3 regions of the Dysgonomonas sp. ZJ709 genome follow, and region 3 is predicted to be linked to each of the others. Evidence: riboswitches for the same ligand, from Rfam matches in the RefSeq annotation. Region 3 holds a riboswitch; each other region holds the start of a gene.
The links. Region 3 has a riboswitch for cobalamin ahead of G7Y56_RS11660 (precorrin-2 C(20)-methyltransferase). Riboswitches for the same ligand answer to the same signal wherever they lie in the genome.
Positions count from the first base shown of each region.

Region 1: another riboswitch for cobalamin. It lies ahead of G7Y56_RS08495 (DUF5074 domain-containing protein); the one in region 3 lies ahead of G7Y56_RS11660 (precorrin-2 C(20)-methyltransferase).
Region 2: another riboswitch for cobalamin. It lies ahead of G7Y56_RS03320 (TonB-dependent receptor domain-containing protein); the one in region 3 lies ahead of G7Y56_RS11660 (precorrin-2 C(20)-methyltransferase).

Region 1 covers NZ_JAAKEM010000009.1:101,309-109,079, reverse strand. The annotation lists gene G7Y56_RS08515 (TonB-dependent siderophore receptor) at 1-1,272, shown strand, start outside; gene G7Y56_RS08510 (PepSY domain-containing protein) at 1,281-2,444, shown strand; gene G7Y56_RS08505 (PhzF family phenazine biosynthesis protein) at 2,548-3,441, shown strand; gene G7Y56_RS08500 (glycosyltransferase family 4 protein) at 3,454-4,524, shown strand; cobalamin riboswitch at 4,582-4,843, shown strand; gene G7Y56_RS08495 (DUF5074 domain-containing protein) at 4,989-6,392, shown strand; gene htpG (molecular chaperone HtpG) at 6,496-7,771, opposite strand, start outside.
Region 2 covers NZ_JAAKEM010000002.1:248,679-256,449, forward strand. The annotation lists gene G7Y56_RS03310 (PKD domain-containing protein) at 1-959, opposite strand, end outside; gene G7Y56_RS03315 (DUF5074 domain-containing protein) at 995-2,131, opposite strand; gene G7Y56_RS03320 (TonB-dependent receptor domain-containing protein) at 2,128-4,173, opposite strand; cobalamin riboswitch at 4,311-4,516, opposite strand; gene G7Y56_RS03325 (mechanosensitive ion channel family protein) at 4,796-6,094, shown strand; gene G7Y56_RS03330 (hypothetical protein) at 6,167-7,234, opposite strand; gene G7Y56_RS03335 (hypothetical protein) at 7,652-7,771, shown strand, end outside.
Region 3 covers NZ_JAAKEM010000016.1:41-7,811, reverse strand. The annotation lists gene cobC (alpha-ribazole phosphatase) at 1-510, shown strand, start outside; gene cbiD (cobalt-precorrin-5B (C(1))-methyltransferase CbiD) at 513-2,336, opposite strand; gene G7Y56_RS11675 (ABC transporter ATP-binding protein) at 2,344-3,369, opposite strand; gene G7Y56_RS11670 (iron ABC transporter permease) at 3,375-4,415, opposite strand; gene G7Y56_RS11665 (ABC transporter substrate-binding protein) at 4,415-5,560, opposite strand; gene G7Y56_RS11660 (precorrin-2 C(20)-methyltransferase) at 5,567-6,271, opposite strand; cobalamin riboswitch at 6,373-6,573, opposite strand; gene G7Y56_RS11655 (3-oxoacyl-ACP synthase III family protein) at 6,631-7,578, opposite strand.

The DNA.
Region 1 (7,771 bases), on a different contig from region 3:
AATCTTCAACATGAGTTGAGTAAAAACTGGAAGTTGACCGCTCAGGCTGCATACTTCAATTATAATAAAGAGGGTAGTTCTATGTGGTATGGATCTGTGGCAAGCAATGGTGATATGATCAGAACCGTAAGTATAGGTGATGCTATTAATGAGATGAAGTTTGGTCAGGTCTTCGTAAATGGAGAAGTGAAAACGGGAGCCGTCAACCATCGTATATTAGGAGGTTTGGATATTGGTGATAAACATTTTTGGGGAGACTGGAGCCAAACTCATGCATTGGATTCAGTTGGTACATATAATATTTATGACACAAATCGTAAATCGGGTAATCCATATTGGGGATATCCTCAATTCGACAGAACCCGAAGTATGAAAGAGAGAGCTAATACTACTCAAATTTCGCAATCGTATACAGGATTGTATGTGCAAGACGAATTAGGTTTCTTTGACGAAAGACTAAGATTAACTCTTGCCGGTCGTTATACATTTGTGAAAGATGATTCGTATGGAACTACTGTGACTGATGAGAAACATTTCTCACCCCGTGTCGGTCTTAGTTTCTCTATGGATAAAAACTCGTCAGTGTATGCTCTTTTCGATCAAACTTTCAGTCCGCAAATGGGATTGCTTCGTGGCGGAGATAAAGTGAAACCGATAACCGGTAGTAATTGGGAATTAGGTTTGAAACGTATGTGGTTTGGTGGTCGATGGAATACAAGTCTTTCGGTATATCAAATAATGAAAAATAATGAAACAACTTCTGACCCTGATAACAAAGGAGATGAAACTTACCTTATTCAAGTTGGTCAATCGAAAGCTCAAGGGGTAGAATTCGACATGATGGGTGAAATCGTTAAGGGGTTGAGCGTTGTTGCTAACTATGCTTATACCGATTATAAAGTGACAAAATCGATAAACGAAAAACGACCTGTTGGTATGCGTTTACCAGGACATGCTAAGCATCTTTTCAATATATGGTTGAAATATCAGTTTTCAGAAGGTATTCTTAAAGGCTTCAATATTGGTGGAGGTCAAACCTCGATGCTCGATCGTAGTACATGGGGAGGGCTTGTCGATGGCAAGTCGGGTTTACCTGATTATTATAAGTTTGATGCGGTTGCAGGTTGGCGCAAAGGAAATTTGATAATAGGATTGAATGTATTTAATGTCTTCGATAGATATTTATACAGTGGTTCTGTGTCGGGTAATGTATATTATTGGCAGTCCGAGCCTAAACGTAACTTCAGAATGGGTATTACCTATAATTTCTGATCGTTGAAATGAAAAAACTATCATTTAGAAAAATAGCTTACTGGTTGCATCTTTGGCTCGGGGCACTTTCGTCACTTGTAATATTCATTGTAGCTGTCACAGGATGTATTTACGTTTTTCAATTAGAATTACGAAGCATTTTTCAACAATCGCAATATGTGGAGATACAAGATAGACCGTTTTTGTCACCCTCGGAGCTAAAAGAAAAAGCTAACCAGTATGTATATGCAGTGGCGGCCGATAGCGCCAATGTTATCTATGGCGTAGCCTATGGCAAGAGGGATAAGGCTGCCACGCTTGCGTATAATCATTACGAGGATGGATATACAATATTAATGTTGAATCCTTACTCGGGAGATTACATTTATAAGCAGACATTGAAAGGCGATTTTTTCAGAATCATTCTTGCAGGACATCGTAGTCTGTGGTTGCCTTACGATATTGGACGTCCTATTGTAGGCTGGTCGGTTCTGGTATTTGTTATTGTAACTATTTCGGGAATCGTACTTTGGATACCTAAAAGATGGAATAGAAAATCGTTGAAATCTATTCTTACGATCAAGCGGAAATCAAATTCATATAAGCTCAATTACGATTTGCATAAAGTTATAGGATTCTATGTGGCACTGATCGCCCTTATAATATCTATAACCGGTCTGACATGGAGCTTCAAATGGTTCGCAAATTCTTATTATACTGTTATCTCGGGTGGAGAAGAACTGAAACAATGGAAACCGGCTTTGTCTGATACGACATTGACAGCCTCGACTCTCAACTTGGATGATCGACTATGGGATCAGGTGAAGCAAGAGTATCCGATAGGAGAGCAAGGTACATTTATGTTCGATTTCCCTAACAAGAAAGCGGATGCTTATCGCATTTGCTTCAATCCGGCGAATGATGATACATATTACAAAAGACATTTTCGTTTCTTCGATCAGAACACGCTGGAAGAACTCGAAGGTGGTGGTATCTATGGCACTGCTTACGAAGATTCGTCTGCCGGTGATAAGCTTTATCGTATGACCTACGATATTCATGTTGGAGCTATTGGCGGACTACCGGGTAAGATAGTCGTTTTTCTTGCAAGCTTAGGTATTGCCAGTTTGCCGGTCACCGGATACATCATTTGGCATAAGAAAAGAAAGAAATCAAAGAAGGGGAAGAAATAGATATATAAACTTTCTACCGATAAAAAGCAGATATAATTAATATGAATTATATTTGCTTTTTCTTTTATACGAAAATATCTACACATAGCTTGAAAACAATAAGATGGAAAAACTTAGATATCTGAAACTAGATGCTTTTATTGCCGGAGAGTCTAATGGGAATCCTGCTGCATGCATATATCTTGAAAAGGATCAGATTTTATCTGAATCTGATATGCAGAATATAGCTAAGGAGCATAAAGGCTTTGTGTCCGAAGTTATTTACTGTGCTATGGTTGATAGCTCTTCGTGTAATTTGAGATATTACTCGTCGGAATGCGAAGTCGATTTTTGCGGACATGGTACAATTGCGTGTATGTACCATTTATTAAAAACGGATGAACAGCTCAAACAACTACCCGAAATAAAAATAAATACAAAAAAAGGCAGTTTAGTAGTTTATAACGAGCTTCAATCTTTAGATGCAGTTTTCATAACAGCTCCAAACCCCGAGTATTTATCGGTGACAGTTGCAGCAGAAGAAATCTCCGAGAATTTAGGTGTTATACAAAATATGCTTGATAAGCAATATCCTATTAATTTTATTAATGCCGGCTTAAGAACTCTTATAATACCGATTACCAATCTGGATAATATATTAGCCTTAAATCCAGATGAAGAAACATTGAAAGCTTTCTGTATAACAAATGAGATTGACATTATACTTGTTTTTACTACAGATGTAACTAATGAGAATAATAAGATAAGAACTCGTGTGTTTGCTCCTAAATTTGGTTATCTGGAAGATGTAGCCACAGGATCGGGCAATTCTGCTATGGGTTACTATATGCTTAAGCATAATCTATGGAACAGAGAACCTATTTCTATTGAACAAAACGGAGAACAAAACGCTTATAATGTAGTTAAATTAAAAATGAGTGAAAGAAAAGTTCTTTTTGGAGGCAGTGCTTCTGTGAAAATAGAAGGAACTTATTTTCTTAATACAAGTGATAAGTAAAATAAATACGTAGTGAATAAATCGACTAAGATAAATTTTATTCTACCATTCAAACCTCGCCGTCCGGCAGGTGGATTTCGGGTAATGTATGAATATGCCAACCGATTAGCAAAGAAAGGATATTCGGTTCATCTTACATATCCTATCCGTACACAGTATATGGAATATCGTTTGCCTTATGTCGCTCGTTATATTCTGTCTAAGGTAGAAGGCTTTCGTAATGACAAGTGGTTTAATTTCGATCCGTCTATTACGATGTCTTATGTTCCCCAAGTAGATGACAGATATGTAGTAGATGCAGATGTTGTAATTGCTACATGGTGGTCTACTGTCTTAGAAATGGGTAGGCTAGGTGCGGCGAAAGGTAAAAAGATAAATCTTATTCAAGGTTTTGAAAACTGGACAGGGCATGAAGACCTATTATATGCTTCGTACGATATGCCTGATACAACAAATGTTGTTGTAGCCTCTTACCTTAAAGAGATTGTAGAGCAGCATACATCTAAGCCTGTTGCATTAATATATAATGCTGTCAATAATAAAGAGTTTTTTGTAAAAGATAAAATAGAAGAGCGAACGCTTGCAACAGTTGCGATGACCTATTCTATACAAGAAATAAAAGGGTCTGAATATGGTCTGAAAGCATTAATGCTTGTGAAAGAAAAATATCCTGAGTTGCAAGCCTATCTATTCGGTGTGTGCCCTCAGCCGGAAGGTTTGCCCGACTGGATCAAGTTTTATCGTGCGCCAGATAATCTTTGCGATATATATAATCGTAATGCGATATTTCTTTCTAATAGTTTTACCGAAGGTTTCCCACTTACACCTGCCGAAGCTTTATTCTGTGGATGTGCATTAATTTGTACCGATATAGCCGGACATCGTGAATTTGCTATTGATGGAGAAACGGCTTTACTTGTTGAGGTGAAAAATGCAGAGCAGATGGCTGAAAGAATTTGTTATTTGATCGATAATAATGAAGAGCGCATCTCATTGGCGCATAGGGGTAATAATTACATTCAACGTTTTAGTTGGGAAAGTGCCATTGAGAAGATGGAAAATTTAATTAAACAGATTGTATAATATATTGAAGATTGTAAATATTTTGCACATTTACTTGTTATCTCTTAAATAATATATATTTTTGTAAACGTATTTGGTTTGGATAATTCATTTCGGATTATCTGATTAAAAGGGAATCAGGTGAAAATCCTGAACAGACCCGCTACTGTAAGTTCTAACGAACAACATTTTGACATTACCCTCGCCACTGTTAGAAACAGTAAGCAGTGAACAGTAAACAACAATTTGGTTGATAACTGATGACTGACAACTGATATGATGGGAAGGCCGTTCAAAATGAGAACAAGTCAGGAGACCTGCCAGACAAAATAAATATTCAGACTTTCGAGGAATAAAGTCTTGAGATCAAATGCACATGGTTGCACGTTTGTATTTATACATTTTGATTATCATTTCATTTCTTCTGTTAAGACTATTCAACTTTAGTCTGGATTAGTATTATACTAAATAAACTGATAATTATAATGAAAAGAAAGTACTTAGGTTTAGTGGCATTTTTTGCTTTGACTTTTACATTCGCATCATGTTCTGATGACGACGATGTAACAAATTCTGATGAAACGGTTGTAATAGAAAATGATAAAGCTCCGGCTACTATGGCTGCCGATGGTTTTTATATTTTGAATGAGGGTAATTTTACTACAGATAATGCCAGTTTAAGTTTCTTCAATAATGACGGAGCTATATCTTATCGCGCGTATGCTGCTGCAAATTCGGGAGAGACTCTAGGTAAAACAGGGCAATTTGCAACAATTTATGGTGATAATGTTTATATAGTATCGTTTGGCGGAAATAGGCTTGTAGTAGCAGATGCTAAAACATTGAAGAAGAAGGCGGCTATTGAAAATATTGCAGGGAGCGACAATGCGGCACGCTCTTTTGTAGGGGTGAATAGTAAGAAAGGCTATATATCTACTAATAGTGGAATTAGCCTCTTTGATATTGAGCAGTTGAAAGTAGGTACAACTATTGCTGGTATTTCCGGCGAAGTTGTTAATATGTGTCTTGCAGGTAAATATGTATTTGCAGCTGTTATCTCGGAAGGTATTTATGTTATAGATACTTCAACTGATAAAGTAGAAAAAGTTATAAAAGACAATACAATAAATTCAGTTGCACAAAGCAAGGACGGAAATATTTGGGCTGGTGCTACCAGTAAACTGATTAAGATAAATCCATATACATTTGAAGCAACGACAGAAGTTTCGTTTTCAGATACCCATATCGAATATTCTTGGAATGTAGGGAGTTTTTGTGCCAGTACTCAACAAAATGTTTTGTATTGGAAAGATGGGAATAAAGTTGCTAAATATGATATAAATAGTAAATCGCTTAATTCAGCATTTTATACGCTGGGTAAGCATGATAATGGTGACCAGCTTCTTTTTTATGGTGCAGGATTAAGAGTAGATCCTTTAACCGACAATATAGTTTTGTCAATGACAACAGGTGTATGGGGTAATGATATAAATGTAGTACAGTTATTGACACCTCAAGGAGCATTGAGTAAAACGATAAACGTAAAAGGAGGTGCAGATAATACCGATTACTATTGGTTTCCGGCTATGCCATTCTTTAAAGACGTAAACGCTCCTGCTATATTGACTAATCAAATCGTGTTGAAGCCTAACGAAGAAAAGACAATTGATCTGAATGAAGTAATTATAGATGCCGATAACGCATCATCATCTATAATTAAGAGTCTGCTTACTTCGTCTGCTGAGGGTGATATTGCTCAATATGAATTGCAAAAAAATATGCTGACCCTGAAATCTTCGGCTAAGACCGGAAAGATGGTTATTAAACTACAAGCAAATTCAAATGGCAAGATCGTAGAAAAAGATATAAGAATAGATGTCAGAAATTGACGCTTGTTTTATTTGTGTATAGGTAAAAGAGAGAGGCTGTTCGTGGTGGAACAGCCTCTCTTGATTTAAGCCCTTTTCGGATTCACTACTTTACTTAATTTATTTAGATCATATCAGTGCTTCTCTTGATGAAATTGTTCAGAGCTTCACCTTTCAGCATGCCATTCGATAATAGAGCCAAATCGATAAGTTGACGTACGGTTTTGCTTTCAGCTGCATAAGCCGTTACAGCATCTTTTTCTTTGCCCTCTACATCTGCCATAACCTTTTTGATCAGTGGATGTTCGGTATTCAATACCAAATTGTAATTATTAGGCATTTCACCATAGAACGACATTCCGGTTTGCATAGCAGACATCTCTCTCATACGACGCATAAACTCGTTTTGAGTGATTTGTATTGGCTGCGCTTTTTCACCTAATGCTTTATAATCGATTGTAAACTCTGTTTTCTCAATTTTAGGAAGTTGAGAAGTGAATGTTTCGCTCAATTCTTCTTTTTGTTTATCGGTGAGATTAACCTCTACTGCGTCTTCCTTTGCAATAAGATTGTCAGCTGTATCGCTATCTACACGCACGAAGCGGCTTTTCTCGAATTTTTGTTCAAGTAGTCCGGCCATGTGTACATCTAGCTGCCCATCGAATAAAATTACATCATATCCCTTTTCGGTAGCATTGTTAATATAGGTATATTGCTCGTCTTTATTACTTGCATACAAATATATCAGATTACCTTCTTTATCTGTTTGATCGGCAGATATAAGTGTCTTATATTCTTCGAACGTAAATGCTTTTCCATCTGTATTTTTTAGTAGACAGAATTTTTGAGCACGATCGTAGAATTTCTCGTCAGTCAGCATGCCATATTCGATAAATACTTTCAAGCTATCCCATTTTGCTTCAAATTGGGTGCGATCGTTTTTGAATATTTCCTCTAATCTGTCAGCTACCTTCTTTGTGATGTGATTAGATATCTTTTTCACATTCTGATCGCTTTGCAGATATGAACGGGATACATTCAACGGAATATCCGGAGAATCGATAACACCATGCATCAGTGTTAAGAACTCAGGAACGATTCCTTCTACCGAATCGGTTACGAATACCTGATTGCTGTATAATTGTATCTTATTTTTGTTGAGATCTACATTGCTCTTTATTTGAGGAAAATATAAGATACCTGTCAGTTTGAACGGATAATCGACATTCAGGTGAATCCAGAACATCGGTTCGTCAGACATCGGGTATAGATCCTGATAGAATTTTTTATAATCTTCGTCTTTCAGGTCTGCAGGTTTACGTGTCCAGATTGGATTCGTGTCATTGATTATGTTGTCTTCTTCGGTTTCTACCGATTTGCCATCTTTCCATTCTGTTTTT
Region 2 (7,771 bases), on a different contig from region 3:
TATTTTATATGTAGATCTTCTGCTCCTGTAATTTCTGTCGATATTTCTCCTGTCCATCCTGCTTCCTGGTTGATTGCAGTATATACTTTAATGAAATCGATGCCGGGAAGATTTACCTTTTCGCCTTTTGTATTCACTGCCCAATCTATATCGATAGCAGAAGCATCATTGTCATTCGGGTGGTTATCTGCATAACCCCAATCGTAGGCATACGATACCCAATATGTGCCATCTCCACTTTCGTCGACAGCATTATCTGCTAAACGGGTGCCCTTGAACGTAATTTCATCTTCGGTAATCCATTCAGGGAAATAACTTTGAGAGTGATTCAAGTCTTTTATCTTGTAACCCGAACCACCTTTGTTGTCGGTCCATCTGATATATTTGTTACTGGGTGCATTCTCTTCGGATCTGTAATAAGTTATTTCGTAATCTTTTATCGTGGCAGATTTACTATATTCACTTCCTGCTATTTCATACCATTCGTTATCATCTGGTTTCCCATTTTTATTCAGATCGTATGCAACCATAATTATACCCGGCTCGCAGCTTCCACCTTTTCTCTGATCGTTAGGGTTTGGGTTTGTAGCAGAATAAATGGCGTTGCCTTTCACTCTGAAATCTTTTTTCCCTTGTACGTTCTGGATTGTATGGTCGAATCCGAAAACAATGTATCCGCCAAATCCGCCGAGGCTCACTATTCCGCCATTAATTCCGATGATTTCTTTTTCTGCTTTAGCTATCATCCTTTCTTTCGTATCTCCGTTTTCATATCTGGGAGCTTCATTTACAAACTGACCAATGGCCGGCATAAAATCGTAAACTTTAGTTATATAAGGGCTGTATGTGATGATCTCTTCGCCACCATCATTATCATCAGAAGAGCATGCTGCAAATCCGAAAACAAAACCAGTTATTAGAAATGCCTTTAAGGCTAATCGAAAATTTCTCTTTTTCATTATCATGGATATTTTAGTAATATTATAGTTGATTGTTATCTATTTTTAGGGACAAATGCAATATGCGCCGGAATGTTTCCTGCTTGGGTTTTCCACTTTAGTTTACCTTCGGGTGTGAAACAATATATGTATCCTGTAACTACGAAGTTCTGTACATCAGTCAGATATATTTCTTTTGTGTCAGGATTAATGCCTAATCCATAAGGCAGCATAATTTGTCTTTCAGAGCCATCGGAAATAAAGTTGTTGGAAACAATCTTCTTATATCGGGTGTCCAGAATACTGTAAGTCGCATTCTTGTTATCCGGAGCATTAAAGAAATAGAGAGAGTCGCCCGATAAACGCATATTGGTGACTGGTATATCCAATTCATCTGTAACAGCATCGGTTTTACTATCTATCACATAGAGTTTGGATGGAATAGTCGAAAGATTGCCCCGCGAATTTACATATATATAGCCTCGTTTGTCTATTACCATGCGATGGAGATTAATACCTACATCTATCTTCTTTATCTCCTCAAAAGTATTGAGATCTATTACTGATACAGTCTTATCATAGTTTGGAGCACGATAGCCACCCGAATTCGCTACATATAGTTTGCCATTATGAACTACCATCTCTTCGGGTTGATAACCTACATTTACCTTACGTGTAAGAGTGAGTGTTGTAGTGTCTATCTCAGCAACAAAGCTTATTTGCGCATTTGGATCGACTGATATATTTGCAGCATACGAACTAACGTAGGCTTTCCCTGCGTGAAAAGCTAAATAACGACAGTTGGGAACAGTTATTTCGGTGATTCGTTTGGCAGATCTCGCATCCATTATTTCGATCTTGTTCGAATTGTTGATTACTGCATATAGTTTATTTCCATATACTTGCAGGTCGTTGCCTACATCACCCAATTCTTTGACTACACCCGGGTTGTTTTCTGAATATATGTCGCGATAATATAGTCCGGTCGGGTATTCGAAGTAATCGATTGTAGCTTTATTCATCCCCATATTTCCTTCGTTGAGGAGATAGAAGCCCATCATCTTACTATTGCTGACCGGTGGTGTTATCTGTTCTTGTTCCGACAGATAAACCATTTCGTCATCTCTGCACGAAGTTGATAGCAGGATACAGATAAAAGAAAAGATATATGCTATATTATAAAGCTGTTTCATATTTCGATACTTAAAATAAATCTGAAATTGCGGCCGGGCATCGGGAAATTTAATACTACGTCGTAGTATTGGTTCAATGCATTATTTACTTCTATGGAACTTTTTACTCTGTAACTTTTGAAATTGAATGTTTTCTGTACTGACATATCGTGGGTATACCATGGCTGTATATGATTGCGTTTAATGTTGTTTATTCCACCATCATAACGTTCACCTACGTATATAAAACTATAATTCATATTCCATGATTCATATCCTGCGTTAAGAATTGCCGAACCGCTATGCCATGGTGTATAGGGAATCTGGTCGCCATACGATGATAAACGAGGTTCGGTTTTTGTGAAATCCTGCGCCTTGGAATACGAGTAGGTGAGGTTTGTACTTAAACTTACTTTACCTATATGTCCTTGTAAATTGGCTACTACATCCAGACCTTTATTTTCTACTTTTCCCATATTGGTCATCATCCATCTGAAATTGCTGTTTGTGGGCGATGCGATGATTTTATTTTCGATATCGAGATAATAGGCATCCACTTGTAAAGTGAAAGCGTCCAGATTACTTTTTTTAAATTGTTTATTGTAACTGAATCCAATATTATATTGATTGGTGTATTCCGGCTTCAGATCGCTATAACCTATTTCGGCATAATATAAATCGTTGAAAGTCGGCATTCTGAATACACGTTTGTAGAATGCACGTAGATTGAAGTCATGCTTTTCGAAAGGCTTGTAGCCGACCACTATCGCAGGTGTTATTTCAGATTTATTGGGAGATGCCTTGCCGTTTCTTACAGATTCTTGCACAAATGAACCTAACAAACTGGCCTGTGCTTTTACCTTATTTACTTTTACCGAACTGGCTAAAGCAACAAGTGTTGTGGTGCGTTTCGGGTAAGCGAAATTATCGTAATTGCTCATCGTTGCGTTCAGTTTGTTCCATTGGAAATCTGTAGATAGGGATATATCCCACCACGAAGTCGGCGAATACATATTGATAGCCGACAAGTAAACCTCTTGCTGATAGTACGTATTATTGAACGATATTCTGTCATTGACAACCTCCCCCATAAACAAAGTGGTGTCGTTCGATAGATAATGTGTATAATCGTATGCAAACTTACCTTTGAGTTGGAATTTGTATTTAGGAGTGAAATCTTTGTTATAACTCGATTGGGCAAAGAAGTTTTTATCCCATAACCTGTCACCATTATAAAATACATTGTTGACTATTGCTCCGGGCAGTCCTCGTTCCGAATCATAATAGTATATTTTCGATTCCCAATAGCCATCGGCAACTACTCCATATAAGCCTCCTTCGATACGGAGAGCTTCTATGTCGCTATTCTTACGGGTGGCGGTTGTGTCGTAAGCAATAGACCCGTCTGTATTCACCCGTTTGTATCTGAATTTATACTTCCCATCCGATTTGATGTATTCTGAACTTAAATTCATACTCAATTTACTGCTGAGTTTCTGTTCCCAACGAACAGAGGGATTGATAAGTTGTATCGATCCGGCTTTATATCTTACGAGGAGATTTGTTTTCTTATCTTTTTCAAATTTCGGTTTTTTAGTTCGCAGATAGATAGATGCTGCCGACCCAAAGTCTCTTGCCGACTGAAATGTTTCGCTTTTTTGTCCGTTATACAGTGATAACTCTTCCATATCGTCGAGGGAGAAACGACCTAAATCGACTACTCCGTTTTGTGCATTGCCCAATTGTATTCCATCATAAAATACGCCGACATGATGCGTACCCATATTGCGTACATTGACTGTCTTGATACCACCTATACCACCATAATCTTTTATCTGTATACCTGCAAAATAGCGAAGCGCATCCGAGACGGTGTGGTTGCTTAGCTGTTGTAGCTTAGTACCTGATAATCGTTGTGTCGGAATCACTTCTTGAAAGGGTTTAGCAATGACGATGACTTCTTTCATCTGCTGTATGCTGTCTAACAGACCTTGTGCATAAAGGGATGTTGTGCAACAGTAAAGTAAACAGATGGATAGAAATCGTATTATGTTTTTAAACATTCGCTAGTTTGAATAATTGATCAAAATAGCTTTCTCTTGATGTGGATTGGAATAATTGCGCATGCAATATTTGCAGAAAAGAATCGTAAGTATCTTACTACTTCTGATAATATTCTCCAGCCTCATACCTCGAAAGCTTTAAATATAAATATTCTGGCAGGTCTTCTGACTTACTCTTGTTTTGAATATCCTTCCCATCTTATTAATTACGACAGTGGATTTTGTCCATTCAAAACATAGTAGAGCTTACAGCAGCGGGTCTGTTCAGGATTTTCACCTGATTCCCTTTTCATTACTTGTCCGATAAATACGGATTTGTAACACCAAAATGTTGGTACAAAGATAGGGTATTAAATCGATATGCGTTGGTAATTTAGAGAAAAATGCATTGAAGCCCACTACTACTCACCCTCAATTCGTTTTGATATATAGAAGATTATGTGAAAACATATTAGAATCCCCCACGGCATTGCTCGTAGAACAATATGAGATAGCAAATGTTGTAATATGTAGTGAATCTACGAATTTGTGATGTCTGGATACTTATACGGCAATTCCATAATATAAAGGGTGGCTTTGCTTATAATCGTTGTTTAAAGTTATAATATTTAACCCATATTTTATGTATGTCATAATTCCTCATATAGCAACAGAGAGTGTAACCAGCTCATCTAAATTCTGGATACTACAGTATCTCCATGATGCATTATCAGGTATTGGAGTCAGTATCAAAGTGTCTAATGTTATTGTTTTCACTGTTGCATTTATATCCCTAATCGTTATTATATGGTTATTGAACATTATAACCTCAAAGCTATCCTCTGTTTTTAGACGGAAAGAGGAGTCCAACATGAGATCCAAAATATACAATGTATTGGTTCAGAAGAAATTTTTTAACCGTCTGATTGTACTTGCTGCGATTATTGTTGTCTTTTTTAGTTCCGGAGTTCTATTTTCGGGATTCTCAGAAAGTTGGATGCGGTTTGAGTTTGCGATTTCTAAAATTGTAGTGGTATTCTGGGTCTTATTAGTATTATCTTCACTTTTGAATGCGTGGGAGTTATTCTTCAAGATTCACCCCAAGACACAGCAAACATCACTCAAGGGTTATATTCAAATTATTAAAATTATATTGGGGATTATAGGTGCAATTCTTATTGTCTCAATAATTGCAGATAAAAACCCATCGAATCTATTTGTTGGTTTTGGAGCTACAGCAGCTTTTATTTCATTGATTTTCAGAGATACAATTTTAGGCTTTGTAGCCTCCATACAGCTTTCGTTTCAGGATATGATACGCCTCGGAGATTGGATCGAGATGCCATCAAAGAATGCAGACGGAGTTATTGTAGATATAAATCTTAGTTCGGTAAAGGTGCAGAACTGGGATAACTCGGTTACTATGATACCTATTTACACGATGGTAACCGATTCATTCACAAACTGGCGTCGTATGGAGTTGGGACCGGGGAGACTTTTTGTCCGTTCATTTTATGTGAGTGTCGAGTCTGTAAAGCTCGTAAGTGACGACTTTCTTGCTATTCTGTCGGGTAATCCTGCTATGGCAAATAATTTTGAAGCAATTCTTTCTTTAGCTCGGGAAAGCTCATCGAGAGAAACCCTGACTAATTTAGCTTTATTCAGAGCTTATCTCGAGTTATTTCTGCGTAAGCATCCTCAAATTAATGATGAGCTAATGCTATTTGTCAGGTATATGAACGAAATTACAGCTAATGGTATTGGTATTGAAATTTATGCATTCTCTCGTCAAAAAACGGCTAGTGGCTATGATGTGATCCATCGTTCTGTAATGGAATATGTGATTTCCAGTGCTCCCTTATTTGATATTGTTCTTTTTCAAAATCCTTCAAGTAAAGATTTGCACCATATGAGAATTGATCCGAATCGGATAAATACATGAAGATATTATAAAAAAGGACTCAGATTTTATACCTGAGTCCTCTACTTTTTTATTTCTTTCGGAGTATCTACATTAATAGCGGGTGATAAGAGCTAACCCTTTAAACTTCTCTAATCCACCATCAGATATAAATACAGTATCACCTCCAAAATCGGCATTTATTTCTACCATTTCGTCAATAATATCATCAATTATACTTTCTCTGGAAGCATCACTAGTACTTACCGGATGTATTTTACCATCTATTATTTCGGCAGATTGGTAATACCCATTCTGAACAAATAAAGTTTTTCCCTTACCTTGTTCTATCGCACTCCATATATCGTTGATATCTACCAGAAATTTTCCCGTATTCAAAGCTTCTTTAAGTTCTGATAATCGTTTCTCATTGTTTTTATGTGTATATTCTTCTACAATATACTTATTCGCATCTATTATATGCTGGGCCGATTTGTCAAAGCTATCATTGTGTGTTCCGATAATAAATTCAGTATGTTCGGAAATATTCTTAAAGTAAGCCGTGTTTTTTTCGTCAGCCGATATAACTATAGGTAATGGATTCTCTCTCCATATTGCCCATAGAGCTTTATCTACTCTACTGAAAAATTCTTTCTGATAATTCCCGACTCTCGTTGCATTAGACCCTGCTGTGGCGTTTGTGGTAAACAACGAATAATTGATGATGGGGAATGGCCTACCCAGTTCTTCGGTTACTCTTCCGTTTGCTGCTTCTATCAGTCTGGCACGGTCTTGGCCCAATACTAAAGTGTAGTATGCCTGCTGGGTATGCAGTGACCTTATTAAATCTCTGGTAGCAAAAGACTCGTCTATAATCACCCGGTTGTTTACCGCAATAGGCAAACGAGTGTATTTTGCAATGTCTTCATTTACAAATAATACCAGACTCTCCGTGTTGTGGCGATGGTCTATTTCTTCTACCAGTTCTTTCAACTGGTCGATAATTTTTTTTGCTGCTTTTTTGTCGGGTTCAAGAGAAAGCCTATCAATAGCCTCTTTTTGTAAATTACTCAACAGAATTGCATCTTTTTGGCTATCCGGATGGGTGTGATGAGTATTTAAAATTATACTGACACACATTTTGCCTCTAAGATCTTTAATTTCTTTTAAAATGTTATTCATGGAAATTCTGGTTTAATAGTGAATATTAAATTATATATATGTTGTGATTGTAATAATTGAAGTGTCTTAATTAAAAACACCTTTATTGTGATTAAGTTTATCACGGGTGGATGTTCATTTCTATTTTATTGTTTTTTTAGATATTAAAAAAGAATATCTATGTATTGTGAAATTCATATTTTGGAAGTAATGGGGCTGATGAGAAGAATCAAATTTATTATTAATCGGATTCGACACCTTTGTTTGATGCTCAAATAGTATATTGTCATCAGGATGTTGTTTCCAAAAGATTTACAATTAAATAATTTGTTATATATCAGCGAAAGTGTACATTTGTGCCGCGATTTGTTGGATGGCTTATTAGCCTGTTATCAGCCATTTTACGACCAAGCTACAGCAAAATATAAAACATAAATAATGGAACTCAGAAAGCAATATATAGTTTACACCCCTTTCCTCTTTTTGTTGGCATTCGTTTTTATCCTTTTCAACTGCGATGTATCTTCTCCTTTAACATTTAAATATTTTGGAGACAGC
Region 3 (7,771 bases):
GTCAGACATACAGCGGTTGGAGTCCCTCAAGGCACATGCTATGGACAAACCGATGTACCTTTAAAAAACACTTTTGAATCGGAAGCAGAAATTGTAAAGCAGAAATTAGCTGATGTCGATCATGATGCTGTATTCTCAAGCCCATTGAGCAGATGCCGCAAGCTGGCAAATTATTGCGGATATGCTGATGAAATTCAACTCTACGATCGATTGAAAGAGTTGCATTTCGGAGATTGGGAAATGCACAAATGGGACGAGCTGGATATGTCTGAATGGGAAAAAGACTGGGTTAATAACCCTGCACCTAATGGTGAATCATTCAAACATATGTACGACCGTGTAGCTTCATTTTTCGACGAAATAAAAGAAAATGACTATAAAGAAGTGATTGTTTTTGCTCATGGTGGTGTAATTAATTGTGCAAAGGTCTATTTCGGACAAACCAACCTTAAAAGTGCTTTTGATAATTTAGCTGAGTATGGACAGGTACTTGAATTTGATTTGAAATAACTTTATTTTAAAATTCGTCCTTCTTCATCAATCAATAATATTGTTAGCTCACCGTCAGGAAGTAGAGGAGCGCATACTTCATGGCATTTCTTTATAATGAGATGAAAGAACGTAGATTCTTCGTTTGGAATTATATCCCATAACTGACGTGCCATTGTAATATTCTCTATTGATTCAATTGTTTTATCCGAACAGCTTGATGCTCTGGCGGTATCAATCAGAAAATCTTTATTCATTACAACCTTTTTGCTATGTGTATCTAACGAGCCTTCGGCTAGTTTCACCGCTTTTCCGAGCATTATGCCCATTGTTACATAACCGAATTGAAGTTCAGAAGCTATTTTGATAGTCTCTCCTATAAAATTGCCATAGTGTATAAATGCCTGACTTGGTAAATCAGTATATTCACCTTTTATAAATCGTTCGCTTTTTGCTCCCGAATTAATTACTACCCGTTCGCACTTTAAGGCTTTGGCGACCTGCATCTCGCGACGGATAGAATTAACAAAAGCTTCTGACGAAAAAGGTTTTACAATACCCGAAGTACCAATAATCGATATACCGTTTATAATTCCGAGCTTCGGATTAAAAGTCCGTTTTGCTATTTCTTCACCTTTAGGTATTGATATAGTTACATCAACCCCAATTTTTACATTCTGATTCGGTAATTTATCCTGATTATGTCGCAACACTTTAAATACTTCCCGCTTCATCATCTTTCGGGGAGTCTCATTTATAGCTGGTCCACCAATCTCTAATCCTAAGCCGGGCAAAGTGATTGTACCTACACCTTCTCCTTGTAGCAAATGAACGCCACGTTTAGCATCGTTTAAACAAACTGTCGATTGTATTTCTATACCATTTGTAACATCTGGATCATCCCCAGAGTCTTTAATAACGGTAGCTGTAGCCATCTCTTTGTCGAATACTACAAAATTTATAGGAATTCGTATCCATTCGCCATTTGGTAGAGTTATACTCACCTCATTTACAATCTCTTGATTTAATAAAGTTATTAGTGCGGCTTTAGTGGCTGCTGTGGCACAAGTACCCGTAGTATAGCCCGTTTTTAATTCAAAAAAGTCAGGAACAAGCTTTTCTATAATTTTTCTCAATCCATGTTCTCCATATACTGAAATAAAAGAAGATGAAAGGGTAGGGCGTTTCACAACTAGTATAGGAATATTCAAATTGCATGCAGCTTCTATCTTCTCCTTAAAACCACCAGACTCTCCACTTTCTTTTGTTATGATTGCTTGAGGGTTTAGCTGCTTAAATAATGGTTCTTCATCTTCCCCCTGCTGATAATAAAGTACCTTTTCTATTGGAAAGCCAGAGTCTTCGACAATTGATCTGGATTCATCACGGTCTAGTATTCTGAACCAACAATTACGATGTTCCCAATAAGGTTTCAATTTAGAGATTGTATTTACACCTGTCAATGCCAATAAATTATCTATTTTATTTTTCTCCAGATAATTGATAGCATTCTCATAATTATCGCACCATATTAAATCGTCTTCATGTTCAGGATAATTACGCTCATAGCGAACAACAGGTATTTCTAAATTTTCCGATACTCGTGCTATCGTTTGATGCAAGCCAACAGCAAAAGGGTGAGCTGCATCTATTATTAATTTGATATGATTATTTGTACAAATATCCGACATTGACTGATCATTTAATGCACCTGTCAAACGAATGCCATAAACACATTCTACCTCCTGCAAATCCCCCTTTGTAGAATAATAATATATTTTTGCGGCTTCGTCACAAACTTTTACAGCGTGCCGTCCTTCGGTTGTTCCTCCAAATATCAATATCATATACCTACTATTTATTAAAGAACGAAAATAGATTAATATGCTCAAGCAAATTCTCAATACTATTCACTAAAATCACTTCATTTTCAATCAAGTATAGTTTTATTTCTGTATCATATAAATTGCCGACCTCAATATAATAATCAGTCTCTATATTGCGTGATGCTAATATACCATTACGCAATAAGGCCTTACGCACCATAGCATATTTTTGTCCGTGTCCAACAAGTCTTATTTGCTTATCATACGTATTTTCAATACGGAACAATCCCGTTTCCATATCGAATGTGATTCCTTTTCGCTCAAAGAAGCTGCTTAACTGACCGTTTAAGGATAAATCTTCGGGAGTTCCTATATTTACACTCGAATACTGATCTATGAGCCATATCTTATCTGCTATTTGTAAAGCTAGCTCCAGATCGTGTGTCGATAAGAATATCGTTTTATTCGTTTTGCGGGACAAACGATGTAGCAATTGCATAATCTCAACCTTGCTCGGAAAATCAAGAAAGGCGGTTGGCTCATCAAGAAATATAACAGGTGTTTCCTGTGCCAATGCTTTTGCAATCATTACTTTCTGACGCTCTCCATCGCTAAGGGTATGAATCATTCGCTGAGCCAAATCTTCTATTTTAATCATAGAGATAGCTTCATCTACAATCCGATTATCTTCGTCACTTAATGTACCCCAAAATCCAGTATAAGGACTGCGACCTAAACCGATAAGTTCCCTTGCTGTCATATTCTTCACATCGGTTTTTTCGGTGAGGACAACACTAATCAGTGTCGATAACTGTTTTTCAGTATATGCTGATATGTCTTTATCTAAAACCTTAATATTACCACCTAACTTAGGTTGAAAAGCCGATAATGTGCGTAGTAATGTCGATTTACCTATACCATTAGAACCTAGTAAACAAGTTAATTCACCACTATAAATATCAGCAGTAATATTTTCAGCAACGACTTTTTTATTATTCTTCGTTTGATAGCCGATCGCAAGATTCTGTAATTCTATTGTCTTTTGTTTAGCCATCCTTATCAACTATTTATCTCGTTTCTTCTTTTACCGAATAATACTGAAATAACAATCGGTGCACCGATAAGCGCCGTTACCGAATTGATAGGCAATGCACCTTCCATACCTGGCATACGAGCTACAAGGTTACAGAACAAGGATAAGGATGCACCCACGAAAGTAACCGCAGGTACAAGAATGCGATGATCTGATGTCTGAAATATAGTCCTGCATAAATGCGGAACTGCAAGCCCAAGAAAAACAATCGGTCCGCAATATGCTGTTACAATAGCGGTAATGACACACGAACAAGTGATAACATATAATCTTGCCCGCCTGACATTCAAACCTAAATTACGTGCATAACTATCGCCCAAGAGCATGAGGTTAAGCGTCTTGATAAGTAGAAAAGAGAGGGGGATAAGTACCAGCATAATTGCTACAAAGGTATAGACTTGATCGCCCGATACTTTCGAAAAGCTTCCTAATCCCCATATTACATAGGCTCTTACATCTTCATCGTTACTGAAAAATTTCAATACACCGATTATTGCATTAGCTATATAACCGATCATAACACCAATAATTAGTAAAATTACGCTTCCTTTTATTCGTTGCGATATAGCTATTATCAATAACATGACTGCAAACGCCCCTAGTATCGCGGCTACAGAAACAGCAATCTCACCAAAGAAACCAATCTTACTTAAGGCAATACCCCCTATGCTTCCAGAGAGTAGAATCATTAATGCAACCCCCAGACTTGCTCCCGAACTAATACCCAATTCAGATGGTCCTGCCAATGGATTACGAAATACTGTTTGCATCTGTAATCCACTTATAGCTAAACCAGCCCCAGCAAACAAAGCTGTTATTGTTTGCGGAAAACGAGATTTCCAGATAATATTCTGCCAGATAATAGGTTCGTCACCAACATTGAATAGTATTTTGCCTATAGAAGATGGAGGGATCGAAATAGTTCCCAATATTAGATTCAGAATAAAAAATAGAATAATGGATGCTATAATAAGAGTGAAGAAAAGTATATTTTGTTTTCTGCTCATTATTTCAATAATTCGTAATATACAGGTTTATGATCAGGCAACAATTCAGGATGAAAAGCCTTTATCAAATCAGCTAACACCACTTCTGGTTCTACCGGTGCATTTTCATAAAATGGTTTCTGGCGAAGATTGCAGTATACCACCTTTTTTTCTTTAAAAGCTTTAAAGTCTGCATAACGAGCATCGCTAGCCTTTAACACTTCGTATGAATAGTCACCCGTATGACTTACCAAAAGTCTCCAGAAATCAGCATTTGCCCCTTGCGAATACACCGATTCGAAATCGAGATTTACACCTCCTGTTTCCTGATTATCTTTCAGAAAATATTCTGCACCTGCGTCTCTGAATTGTTCTGCAAGATAGCTTTTGCCACCCACTACATACCAATTTCCCGAACGCATTTCCCCACTCAGTACTATTGGTTTATTAGTAACTGATTCACTAAGCGCTTTTAACTCATTGTATTTCTTTTCTATTTCGACAAATTTATGATTGGCTTGTTCTTCTGTCCCTAATAACATGCCAACAAATTTCAACCATTCTGCCTGTCCTAAAGAAGATGTTTCTTTATATCCAAGAAATGTAATCAGAGGAATATTTAAATCTTTGATAACCTCATATCCTCCGCGTTTAAATGGCGAAACCAGAACTACATCAGGATCGAGCGCCATAATAATCTCTTTATCGAAATTACCTTCTATACCTATCTGACTGGCTTTCCCTGTTTTTATTCGTTCTTTCATTTCTTCATTAAACAAGAAGTTGGTGCTTGTCATACCCACTACTTTGTCTAGTACACCTAACTTAATGAAGTTGGAAAGTTGTAAGGTCGTCATGCAAATAAGGCTTCGAACAGGAGTTTCTATAATTGTATAATCTTGCGGAATCCTTTCATGGCTTTGTCCTCTGTTAACTAAAGCGTAGCGATAAATAGTTTCACTCTCACCTTGCGGATCTTGGATATCTACCAACTTATAATTATCTAAATATGTCACTTTAAAACCTTGCGCATATTTTATCTCAATATATGCAGAGTCCGAATTATTTATTGAAGAACTGTTTGTTCCTTCTTGTGATCTGTTCGGGTTGCAAGCCGAAAAGCAAATAGTAATAATGATAAGGTACAGAAACGAAAATTTGTTCATAGCTTTTTACTTATGAATAATCATTAATGAGAAGTAAGGAATTTTCCGATCGAGAATATCTGATGTGTTTTTAGTATAGTATTCTTTTCCATCTACACCGACGTTTTCGAAATAATGATATGTAGCATCCGATTTTTCACTTATACATTCTTTAATAGCTTCTGCACACTGCGATACTTTCATTATTACAACAACTTTTCCCGATTCTATTCTCTCTTTGAGATCGGATGCCGATATAATACCCGGAACAACATTCAACTCTTCTTCCTGCTTTACAATATGTATCTTAGCTAAAGCGCCACTTGCTATAAAAGCAGGGATCCCGGCAATACGCTCTACTGGAAAGTCGCTATCTGACAGGTTATCGAATATATATTGTATAGAAGAATAGAAACCCGAATCACCTTCGGCAACAACACATATTCTCTGCCCCATTTTATATTGTTCCTTTATCTCTTCCGATACTGCGTTATAAGCATCTATAGCCAACGAGCGGTCTTTACTCATCGGAACATGAAACGGAACTAATTTACTCGTATCAATATCTAACTCGGAAAGAATATCCAAAGCACGCGAGGTCTGAACACCTTCTTTACTTATGGTAGCAGGGTAGAATACCCGATCAGCCAACTGTAAAGTCTTCAATCCTTTTAATGTAATAAGTTCAGCTTCTCCCGGTCCGAGAGAAACAAAGGTAATAGGGTACATTATAAACTCTTAATTTGAGTATTATTAATAACGCCTTTGATAATAGGGATAAAACAAGATTACATACATGATGCTCTTATATGTTATAAGCCTTTACCGCGAGCTTTAAACTATTATTTTATGGCAGGTCTTCTGACTTATTCCTTCTACACAACCTTCCCATTCTTAACGAACAGTGGTATGAGTTTTGTGTAAAAACTAATGGAACTTACAGCAGCGGGTCTGTTCAGGATTTACACCTGATTCCCTTTTCATTACTTATCTGGCAAACGCAGACTTGTAACACCAAAATTCTAGTGCAAATATAATGTATTAAATTGACATGGTTTTAGTAACCAAGAAAAAATATGGAGAATATAAATTTAGCTTTTCTTTAATAAACACGTTCCGGCAGAATAACCGCCACCAAAAACAGATATACATATCAGGTCATTTTCCTTGAATGTATCATAATTTTGAGCAAGAACCAATAACGCACTTGTAGAACCCGTATTACCCAATTCCTCTATATTATTCATTGTTTTGTTTTGAGGTATACCCAATTCTTTAACTACATGGTTTATAATCCTTTTATTCGCCTGATGTCCTATAAAATATGACAAATCAGAGATAGTATATCCATTTTTAGTTATAATATCTTCAGTATTTTGCACTAGATAGATACATGCACGCTGAAATACATCCCTGCCATACGGCATACGTAATCCGGCACCATTTGGTTCTAGATTAACAGCTTTCGGCCCTTGCCCTATATGTGCTAATCCCTGACTTGTGATGTCAACTATTTCCAATTCATCACTCGAATATCGTTCAAATGAGAAAAAATATGCTGTGGCAGCATCGCCCCATAAGTGCCCTGCTATAGAATCAGCATCATCAGAATATGTAGAATTCCTTTCCGCACAGATAAGTAGAGCTTTCTTAGACATGTTAGCCTTAAGAAACGACTGTATAATCTCCATTCCATTAATTGCGGAAGAACAAGCCGAAGATATATGAAATGCTTTAGCTTTTTCCATTTTAAACTCCCTCTGAATAACATGGGCCGTTGTACCTACAGTATCCGAAGGGGTATAAGAAGCGAATATTATGAGGTCTACATCTGTTTCATTGTATGGTAATTGTGGCAATGCACCTAATACCGCTTCGGTACACATGTAGTCTATAGTTTCTTTATCATTAGCTCTGGAGCGAGTTTTGATTCCGGTTCGCTGGTATATCCATTGTGCGTCAAGTCCATTTATATCAGTAAAGTAATCGTTCGAAATTCGTTTTTCAGGGATATAGTAACCCACAGCATTAATATACATAAATTCAGTCTTTTTAATTTGAAGGTGATAAATGTATCTATAACAATCAAATTTTCATATTCGGCATATCACAAAAAAATCTAAGAGTATACATATTTATATTTATTTTAGGTAACAACATACAAACCTAACCCAAAATTCACTTAAAAAAATAAACATGAAACAAGCAAATGATGAAGATTTAAAATTCAAG